One region of the Rummeliibacillus sp. TYF005 genome, then DNA from elsewhere that is predicted to be linked to it. Evidence: riboswitches for the same ligand, from Rfam matches in the RefSeq annotation. Region 1 holds a riboswitch; each other region holds the start of a gene.
What was found. Region 1 has a riboswitch for thiamine pyrophosphate ahead of tenA (thiaminase II). Riboswitches for the same ligand answer to the same signal wherever they lie in the genome.
Positions count from the first base shown of each region.

Region 2: it holds a riboswitch for thiamine pyrophosphate, as region 1 does, so the genes downstream of both, thiT (energy-coupled thiamine transporter ThiT) here and tenA (thiaminase II) in region 1, are expected to answer to the same signal.
Region 3: it holds a riboswitch for thiamine pyrophosphate, as region 1 does, so the genes downstream of both, CW357_RS15005 (ABC transporter ATP-binding protein) here and tenA (thiaminase II) in region 1, are expected to answer to the same signal.

Region 1 is NZ_ML122589.1:1,669-4,953, reverse strand. Features, by position in the region: gene thiD (bifunctional hydroxymethylpyrimidine kinase/phosphomethylpyrimidine kinase) at 1-714, opposite strand, end outside; gene thiM (hydroxyethylthiazole kinase) at 714-1,463, opposite strand; gene tenA (thiaminase II) at 1,450-2,133, opposite strand; TPP riboswitch at 2,197-2,294, opposite strand; TPP riboswitch at 2,352-2,449, opposite strand; gene CW357_RS16085 (class I SAM-dependent methyltransferase) at 2,599-3,285, shown strand, end outside.
Region 2 is NZ_ML122551.1:50,036-53,320, reverse strand. Features, by position in the region: gene CW357_RS07765 (tryptophan-rich sensory protein) at 1-90, shown strand, start outside; gene map (type I methionyl aminopeptidase) at 159-911, opposite strand; gene thiT (energy-coupled thiamine transporter ThiT) at 1,136-1,696, opposite strand; TPP riboswitch at 1,817-1,922, opposite strand; gene CW357_RS07750 (magnetosome magnetite crystal formation protein family) at 2,076-2,456, shown strand; gene CW357_RS07745 (aminopeptidase) at 2,738-3,285, opposite strand, start outside.
Region 3 is NZ_ML122579.1:18,958-22,242, reverse strand. Features, by position in the region: gene CW357_RS15015 (ABC transporter substrate-binding protein) at 1-572, opposite strand, end outside; gene CW357_RS15010 (ABC transporter permease) at 593-1,363, opposite strand; gene CW357_RS15005 (ABC transporter ATP-binding protein) at 1,329-2,096, opposite strand; TPP riboswitch at 2,170-2,259, opposite strand; TPP riboswitch at 2,334-2,442, opposite strand; gene CW357_RS15000 (ArsR/SmtB family transcription factor) at 2,600-2,974, shown strand; gene CW357_RS14995 (heavy metal translocating P-type ATPase) at 2,991-3,285, shown strand, end outside.

The sequences.
Region 1 (3,285 bases):
TTGTACAAATTTCTTTGCCTCGATAATAACTTCACGTAAATTTAACCCTTGTCCTAAGAATGCCGCTATTGCAGATGAAAAAGTGCACCCTGTTCCATGTGTTTGTCTAGTTTCAATTCGCTTTGTTTGCATAGAAAATGTTGTACCATCACGAAAGTACACTCTATCGATTGCAGCTTCTCCCTCTAAATGTCCACCCTTCATCACAACACATGAAACGCCCATATCCAATATAATATCGGCTGCCTTTTTAATATCTGTGGGTGTTCCAATTGTAATTCCACTGATTACTTCTGCTTCAGGAATATTGGGCGTTAAAACAGTAGCAAGTGGAAGTAATTTGTTTTTCAATGCTTCAACGGCATCTAATTGAAGAAGAGATGCTCCTCCTTTGGCAATCATTACTGGGTCAACCACGAGATGAATATCTTTATCTTTTAAACTTTCAGCAACAACTTCTATAATTTCAGCAGAAAACAACATACCTGTTTTAACTGTCTTTACTGGTAGATCCTTCATCACACTATCAATTTGTTGTTTAACAAAAACAGATGATGTAGGGAAAATACCTTCTACCCCCAATGTATTTTGAGCAGTTAAAGCAGTAATAGCAGATGTGCCGAAAACACCTAGTTCTTGAAAGGTTTTTAAGTCAGCTTGAATACCAGCACCACCACTACTATCAGAACCTGCTATGGTCATTACAATATCCATCATTGATCACCTCTAGATATATCGTGTAATCCATTAATCACTTCTATTTGAAAAGATCCTAGTAAATTCGCAGATGCAGCACGTTCTGCAACTACCTTATAATCTTTTAACACATCATGAAGAATTGTCATCTTATCTCCCTCTACTGCTAAAGCAGCCGCACAAATGGAACTAAGTAAGCATCCTGTTCCTGTCACTTGTGTCATCAATAGATGACCACCTGTAACACTTCTCACTTCTTCACCATCTGTTAATATATCTGAAGGTCCTGTTATAATAACTAAACAGTGATATCGACTCGCTACTTGTTTTGCCACTTGTTCAATATCAATTTCCCCTTCACCACTGTCTACACCTTTCGCATGCCACTCTACACCTGCAATTGTTGCTAATTCCCCAGCATTACAGCGGATTAAATCGACTTGCACTGCTACCAATAAATCTTGAACGGTTTGTTTTCGATATGCCGTGGCACCAACACCAACAGGATCAAGTACAACAGGTATCTGTCTACTATTTGCCTTACGCCCTGCAAGTATCATTGCTTTCCTAGTACGATTGTTAATCGTTCCAATATTAAGCAATAACGCAGATGCATTGGATACCATTTCTTCTACCTCTGACGATTCATCTGCCATAACCGGTGAAGCACCAATTGCTAGCAACCCATTAGCAGTAAAATTTGCTACTACATAATTCGTCATGCAGTGAATAAGAGGATTAGTCATTCGAATTTTAGATAAACTCATAGCTAGTCACTTCACCTTTCCAATCTTCAAATGTCCAAGGCATCTCCCAGAACTTCCATTCATAATAACAGCTTTTTTTAAAATGCGATTTTAATCGTGCTACTTTTTCAGGTTGCTCTTCTGCAAAGCGATTCATCATCGACTTTTGCAATTCAATTTTTTCTTTATAATCTGGGGAACTGTACATAGCAATCCATTCTTCATACAATTTGACACCGGGTTTCGCATTTTTATACTTTTCTCCGATTTCTTGATACAGCCAAGGACACGGCAACATTGCTGCGAATGCTTCTGCAACATCACCATTATGGGCTGCATTATACATATGACTTACATAATTATATGCAGCTGGAGCAGGTTCAAATTCTTCTAATTCTTTTTCTGTACACCCGAGCTCTTGAAAAACTGTTCGATGTAATTCAAGCTCAGCTGCATTGATAAAACTGGCTGTTTCTAGGAAATAGTTAATATCTTCATTCGCCGTTGCTTTTGATGCGGCAATAGCCAGTACTTTTGTGTAATTTTTTAAATAATAAGCATCCTGCATCATATAAAATTTGAATTTTCCAATTGGCAGCGTCCCATTAACCAATCCTTTTACAAACGGATGCTCAAAACTTCCTTCCCAATACAAATTTGTTTCTTTTCTCACTTCTTCACAAAATGTCATTCTAAGTCCTCCTTAGTAGTTGGACGTAGACGCAAAAAAGTCTCCATGAATGGACATAGAGACTTAAAGTGTTACGTTGCTCCCTACGTCAGTATTAACTGTCAGGTTCCAAGGGTCAGGTTTTACCTTCTCAACACAAAAGTGTCCCCCCGCACATAAATATTTGTTTTGGGTACAAAAAAACTCTCCAAATTATGGAGAGCTACTGTACAAAATTTCTTTGAATGTACTTTGCTCCCTACGTCAGTGTTAACTGCCAGGTTCCAAGGGTCAGGTTTTACCTTCTCAACACAAAAGTGTCCCCCTGCAAATATTTAAGTTACTTTTATCGTAGCATTTATGAATTAGCTACTCAAGGATAAATTTACCTACTCTTACTATTCCATTTTGGAATCAATACTTCCTTTATCAATCATATCTCTACTTTCAAATTCTCTGTTAAGCTCATTAAAAGGAGATGATCAAATGAGTGAATGGAATGCAGTTTTATATGATCAAAAGCACAATTTTATTTCAAAATTTGGCGGAGGTTTAGTCGAATTGTTAGCACCACAGAGAGGTGAAAATATCTTAGATTTAGGCTGTGGTACAGGAGATTTAGCTAACAAAATTGCAAATCAAGGAGCCTTAGTACATGGCATCGATGCATCAGAAACAATGATTCATCAAGCACAAACAAAATATCCACAATTACAATTTTCTGTAAATGATGCTACTCAAATTAACGTACATCATCAATTTGATGCGGTATTCTCTAATGCCGCATTACATTGGATCAAACAACCTGAAATCGTTGTACAAAATGTTTATGATGCTTTAAAGTCAAATGGCCGTTTTGTTGCTGAAATGGGTGGGAAAGGAAATATCTCTTCAATTGTAAATGCGATTAAACAAAGTATGAATGAATTGGGTTATGCGTATATTGAAGATTACTTTCCTTGGTACTTTCCTACAGCTGAGGAATATAGTAAATTATTAGAACGGGAAGGCTTCCAAGTGAAGATGATGACATTATACGAACGCCCAACCCAGCTTATTGGAGATGAAGGGATCAGAAATTGGTTGCAAATGTTTAGTAATAATATTTTTCAACATTTATCTAATACTCAAAAACAGAATGTTATTCAATTATGCGAAGAAATTTTAAAGCCT
Region 2 (3,285 bases), on a different contig from region 1:
GAATTACTTGTTACAACTGCTGCTCTTTTCTTGAGTGGTGTACTTGTTGTAGGAATTATTTTTATCAAAAAACAAAAGCCCTCTGAATAAATTCAGAGAGCTTGAATAAGTGGCTTAATGGTTTCAAACTTTTAAGCTGCTTTTTATTTTAACTTTTTCTAGTCAATTTTTGTTGTAATAATTGGTTCGCCTTTTGTAACAATGATTGTATGTTCAAGTTGAGCGACTAAAGATTTATCTGGTGTAATAAAAGTCCAGCCATCACCAGCTTCTACAATATGCTCAGCTTTTTGTGAGATAAATGGTTCTACTGCTAATACCATTCCCTCTTTAAGAATTGTACGATCCCAAGCATCAAAGTAATTTAACACATATTGTGGTTCTTCATGTAGAGAGTGTCCAACACCATGTCCAGTTAAATTCATAATAACTGATAACCCATTATCATGAGCTTCTCGTTCTACTGCTTTACCAATTTGGCTTAAACGAGAACCAGCTTTAACCTTTTTCATAGCACGATCAAATGCACTTTGTGCTACATCACAAATTTTTTGAACTTCTGGTTTTTCAACATCTCCAACGATAAATGAAATACCTGTATCTGCATAATAACCGTTAACATGACCTGACACATCAATATTAATCAAGTCACCGGCTTTAAGTTTATGATGATTTGGAATACCATGTGCCACTTGTTCATTAACACTAATACAAGTGTATCCTGGGAAATCATATTCTGCTTTTGGTCCTGAAACGGCACCTTTTTCTTCGAATAATTTACCAGCTAAATCGTCTAATTCTTTTGTTGTAACACCTGGTTTTGTTGCAGCTTTCATCGCTTCACGAATTTCAGCCATTGCACGGCCTGCTTTCATTAAAGCATCTATTTCTTCTTTCGTTTTTGCAATCATTTGTAACGATCCCTTCTCATTTTATCTACTCTTAACTATACCACAATTTACGAAAAGCAGTTTTAGAAAACCTTTCCTAAGCTTATAGCTATCATATTATAGATACATGAAAAGTTTACTTATACAAACATTTTCCATCGACATCATGAAATTAAAAAAATCTTATCGAATAAAATAACCTAGTTCCTATTAGTATAGAAAACTAGGCTTATTTCTTATCCTCTTTATCTTTTATGTTCTAGTAACTTTGGCGCTGTAGTGAAGAGAAGAGATGCTACAATGATTGTTAATATAATTGCCGGTATCATATAGGAACCATTATAAATAATTGAATATAAGTATACATTTTGCTTTCCAGCATATTCTGCAAAGAATACAATACCAGCCACTGTGTGTGCAATATAGCGTAATAATCCCCCTATAAAAGTACCGAGTGTAATATACGCTACCATTTGCTTTTTCTTTCCTTCTTTACTAACCTTAAGTAATTGACGTCGGATGATTCCGGCTAAACCTACAACTGTAAAAGCAAAGAAATAATCGATAAAGCCTTGTAATGGGGTTAAAATATAGCCCCCCATTATTGCTTGTAAAGTTCCTATTAGGAATCCAGTTACAAGACCTGGTATTGTTCCCCATCGAAAAGACATCAACACAATTGGTACCATCACAAGACTAATAGAACCTCCCTGAGCCCATAGTCTAAATGAGAGCTGGTCTAAAACTAAACCAATCGCTGCAAAAATTGCAATTTCAATCATCATTAATAATTTCTTATTGTTCAATTTTCATCCTCCTTAGTTCAGATGTAGATCACATAAGTCCTAAAGTGTATTCTGGTATTGCCAGAATTAGATATTTCACCATAAAAAAACGACATCAGGATAGCCCTGACATCGAAATAGTCGGTTTTCTATCCACATTCCTACGCAAGCATTAACTTACAGGTTCAAAGGGTTAGAACTTCGGGTTCACTCTCAGCCGTCCTTTACGGCTCCCCTTGTGGTCGATACATCATTAAATTTTTTTGAACATATTTATTGTACTTAACTTATGCTGGAAATTCAATAGCGAATAATCCTTTGTCTCTTGTAAAAAACAAATGAATCTTTTATTCGCTTTTATCCGTAGATGTATATGAATGATTGAATGGAGGTGATGAATGTGAATAATAATCGTGTATTATCATCGCTTTGTTATTTTAGTGTATTTTTTGCTGGGCTTATTTTACCATTAATCGTTTTCTTTGTTGCAAATGAACCTGAAGTTAAAAGACATGCAAAACGTGCTTTTCTCTCTCACCTATTGCTAATCATACCTACAATTATTGGTGTAATAATCTTCATAGTTGTTGTAATGAGTTTTGGTTTTCAGTCAAGTAGTTATGAGTCAATTGGATTAAATTCAAATGGTTTGTCATACTCATCAAGTGGTGATACATTTATCATAATTGCATGGTTAATATTTATTGTCTTTGAAGTAATTTTATCCCTTGCAGTGTTTATATGGAATATTGTTCAAGGCATAAAAGTTCTTAAAGCTTAGATACTATCTATATGGGGATTTATCATGTCGAAATACAGAGAATCCAAAGAATGGAGTGCATATTATGCAAGTAAGAAAAGTTGTAAAAGCTGCTATAAAAATCGCACCAATCGTTTATCCAATCATCATAAAAGCCATTGACGCTAGAAAGAAGAAAAATCCTTTAAAAAAATAATGATAATTTCTCAATTTATTACTAGAATTAAAAAGCCCTTCAATAATAAGCCGTACATTCTTATAGGCTGTCATTGAAGGGTTTTTATCTTGTTCAGCAATGCAGTTTAGAATGCCCAACTTCCTTTTCTAAAGATAGGCTCTACAGTTCCATCAGGTAGAACACCATCAATATCCATCTCTCCACTACCTACCATGAAGTCCTCATGCGTAATAGAAGTATTGATGCCTTTTTCTTCAAGTTGCTCTTTTGAAAGCGCGCTCCCACCTTCATAGCATGTTGGATAAGCTTCACCGATTGCTAAGTGGTTGGATGCATTTTCGTCAAATAATGTATTGTAATATAGGATGTTCGATGCTGAAATTGGTGATTCATGTGGTACAAGTGCTACCTCACCGAGATATCGTGATCCTTCATCTGCTTTTGTTAGTTCTTGAAGAAGTTCTGCACCTACTCTAGCTTCTGTTTTTACAATCTTACCGTTTTCAAAAGTAATTTTAAAATGATCGATAATATTACCTTGGAAAGCAAGTGGTTTGGTATTTGACACATAGCCATTAACACCATATTTTGATGGCATTGTATATACTTCTTCAGTTGGCATATTAGCGACAAACGATGTACCTTCTGGTGTGTAGCTTGCCCCTGTGCACC
Region 3 (3,285 bases), on a different contig from region 1:
CCGCCAATAATAGCATCCACATGATTAGTTGCAACAGAAGAGATTAAATCCCAACCTACATCTGTCATTTTCACTTTACTAAAATCGCCTCCATCTGCTTCGACCATAGACTTAAGTGTCGCTTCGCTTAATTCACTAGAAGAATAGCCTACATTTTTCCCCTCTAAATCTTTAGGTGAATCAATACCAGAAGATTTTTTCATCATTAAACGGTCGAGTGGATGTCTAACGAGTGATGCAATAGAGACAATCGGGATTCCTTCAGATTTTGATAAAATTGCTTGATTTTGATAGCTGATTGCCAAATCTACTTTTCCCGTAGCTGCAAGTTTCAGAGGATCATTTGTATCTGCAGGCATTTCAATTTTTACATTTAAACCTTCATCTTTGAAATAACCTTTCTCTTTTGCTACATAAATGGCAGAATGGACTGCATTTGGATACCAATCTAGCATGATACTAATATTATCTAGTTTTTTGCCATTTTCTGTGGAAGCTTGATTATTTCCATTACAACCTGTTAAAAATACGATTAAGAAAAGTACAATTGCAATATTCATCCACTTCTTCATGTTTAACATCTCCTATTAATTTAGTTGGCTTTGCTCCATTTATTTGTAACTCTTTTTTCTATCCATGACGCTAATGCAAATAATAGAATACCTACAATGGTTAATACTGTGATAGCTGCAAAGACGCCTTCGGCATTTAAGTTTCCTGACATTCTTCTGCTATAATAGCCTAACCCTTCACTTGCACCGAGCCATTCTCCAATAGTGGCTCCAACAAGGGCAAAAACAATGGCCATTTTAAAGCCTGAGAAAAAGGAAGGCAGTGCCATTGGGATTTGTAACTTTTGAAAAATTTGAAATCGGTTTGCGCCCATCGAACGTAGCATTTCGATATATTCTTTATCACAGGACTTCAAACCGTCATAAGTTCCCACAACAATAGGGAAGAAACAGATTAAGAAAGTGACAGCCACCTTGCTCCAGATGGTATATCCAAACCACAGTACAAAGATTGGGGAAAGTGCAATAATAGGTATCATTTGTGAGATCACCACTGCTGGATAGACAATCTTTTCAATAGTTTTTGAGAAAAACATGATAACTGCAATAAGTATGCCCCCAATGACAGCGATAGAAAATCCAATAAAAAATTCTAACATTGTGGCACTTAAATGCTCGATTAAAAGTGGTTGCCAATTCGCAAAAATCATTGATACAACCCCAGTTGGTGCTGGTATGATAAAACTTGGAACAATTTTAGACCGTACAAGCCATTCAACAATAGCAAGTACAATGATTGAAAATCCGATAAATAAACTATAGGTTTGTAGAAAATTTTTGAGTGCTTTCATTTGCAATTTTCTTCTCCAATTCTTGACGTAGTGTTACGATTTCTTCAGAAAAAAGCATTTCCGATTTTCGTGGACGTGGCAAGGGTATTAAAATTTCTTCTATCCGTTGATCTGGATGTAATAACAAAATCCGATCACTAACAAAAATGGCTTCTTCTAAATCATGTGTGATAAAAACAATCGTTTTGTTTAAATCTTGCCAAATGGATAATAACCAAGATTGCATTTCCTTTTTTGTCAATGCATCAAGGGCTCCAAAGGGTTCGTCGAGTAAAAGCACATCTTTTCCTGTTAATAGGGCACGTAAAAAAGCTACACGTTGTCGCATACCTCCAGAAAGTTGTTTTGGTAGTGCGTGCTCGTATTCACTAAGGCCTACTCTTTGTAACCAAATCCTCGCTTCATCCTTCGATATATGTAAATCCTTTTGAATTTCAGACGCAATTAAAATATTATCGAGAATCGTACGCCAAGGAAGTAGTAAATCCTTTTGTGGCATATAGCCAACATCACCTAAAGAAATCTCTAGATCATCAATGCGGATTTCACCTTCGTCGGGTTGAAGAAGACCCGTCATTAATCTTAAAATGGTACTTTTCCCAGTCCCGCTTCTACCTACAATAGAGATGAATTCTCCCTTTTTTATCTCCATATTCAGTTTTGAAATTACTTGATTTTTTTGTTTGTCCTTGTTGCTATAGCTATAAGAAATATTTTTTAACTTAAGTGTCATTTTTTCTCCCTCCTAAAACAAAATAAAAACTGCTTCCTATAAAGAAAGCAGTTTCGGTAAAACATTAAATAACATGTCTCATAAACTACTTTCCTCCGCTAGTGCAAACTAGATCAGGTTCAAAGGGTACAATCTCAGCCAATTGGCGCCCCTAGTAGAATCAATAATATTTAATTGTTGTTTCGTACAAATAAAAAAACCACTCAATAGGAGAGTGGGTTAAATAACAAGAATCATTACTTATATAACTCACTTCCCTCCGCTAGCGTAAACTAGATCAGGTTCAAAGGGTTTAGAACACCGGTGTTCAGTCTCAGTCCGTCCTCGGACACCCCTAGTGCTATTCAGTTTCCTTATATAGCTTATCACGTACAAAAATTTATGCAAGACTTTTCATTATTAAGATAATCTGGATAAAAAATATAATTTGAGGACATTTTTGACAATTGTAAAGTTTGAAGCATATACTATATTCAAACGGATGTTTGACTGAGGTGGATGATTTGAGTAAAGATGCTCAGAAAACGAATTCAGATAGTTGTGAAGTATTTTGTTACAACGAAGAAAAAGTAACGAAGATAAAACAGCAAATAGAAGAAGTGAATGGTGTTGAATTGCTATTTAAGGCATTAGCCGATTCAACAAGGTTAAAAATTGCATATGCTTTAACTTTAGAAAAGGAATTATGTGTATGCGATGTAGCAAATATCATTGGTTCTTCAACTGCAACTGCTTCGCACCATTTACGATTATTAAGAAATATGGGATTAGCGAAATTTCGAAAACAAGGAAAGCTCGCCTTTTATTCATTAGCAGATGAACACGTACACCAACTAGTATCAATTGCAATGATTCATACAAATGAAGGAAAAGAATAAAGAGGGTGAATAACAAATGGACGAAGGAAAGGCAAAAGTAAAACGTGAACTCATATTAGAAGGATTAGATTGTGCCAACTGTGCTCAAAAAATTGAGAATGGTGTTAAAACAATAGATGGGATTTCAAATTGCTCAGTGAACTTTGTAACAAAGTCACTTTTAATGGAAACAGATGAAAAACAAGTAGAAGATGTTGTAGCTGAAGCAAAGAAGAAAGTCAAAACTCTAGAACCTGATATTACAATACTAGAAAAAAATAATCCGAGTATTATGAGAACTTTATATTTGAATGGATTGGATTGTGCCAATT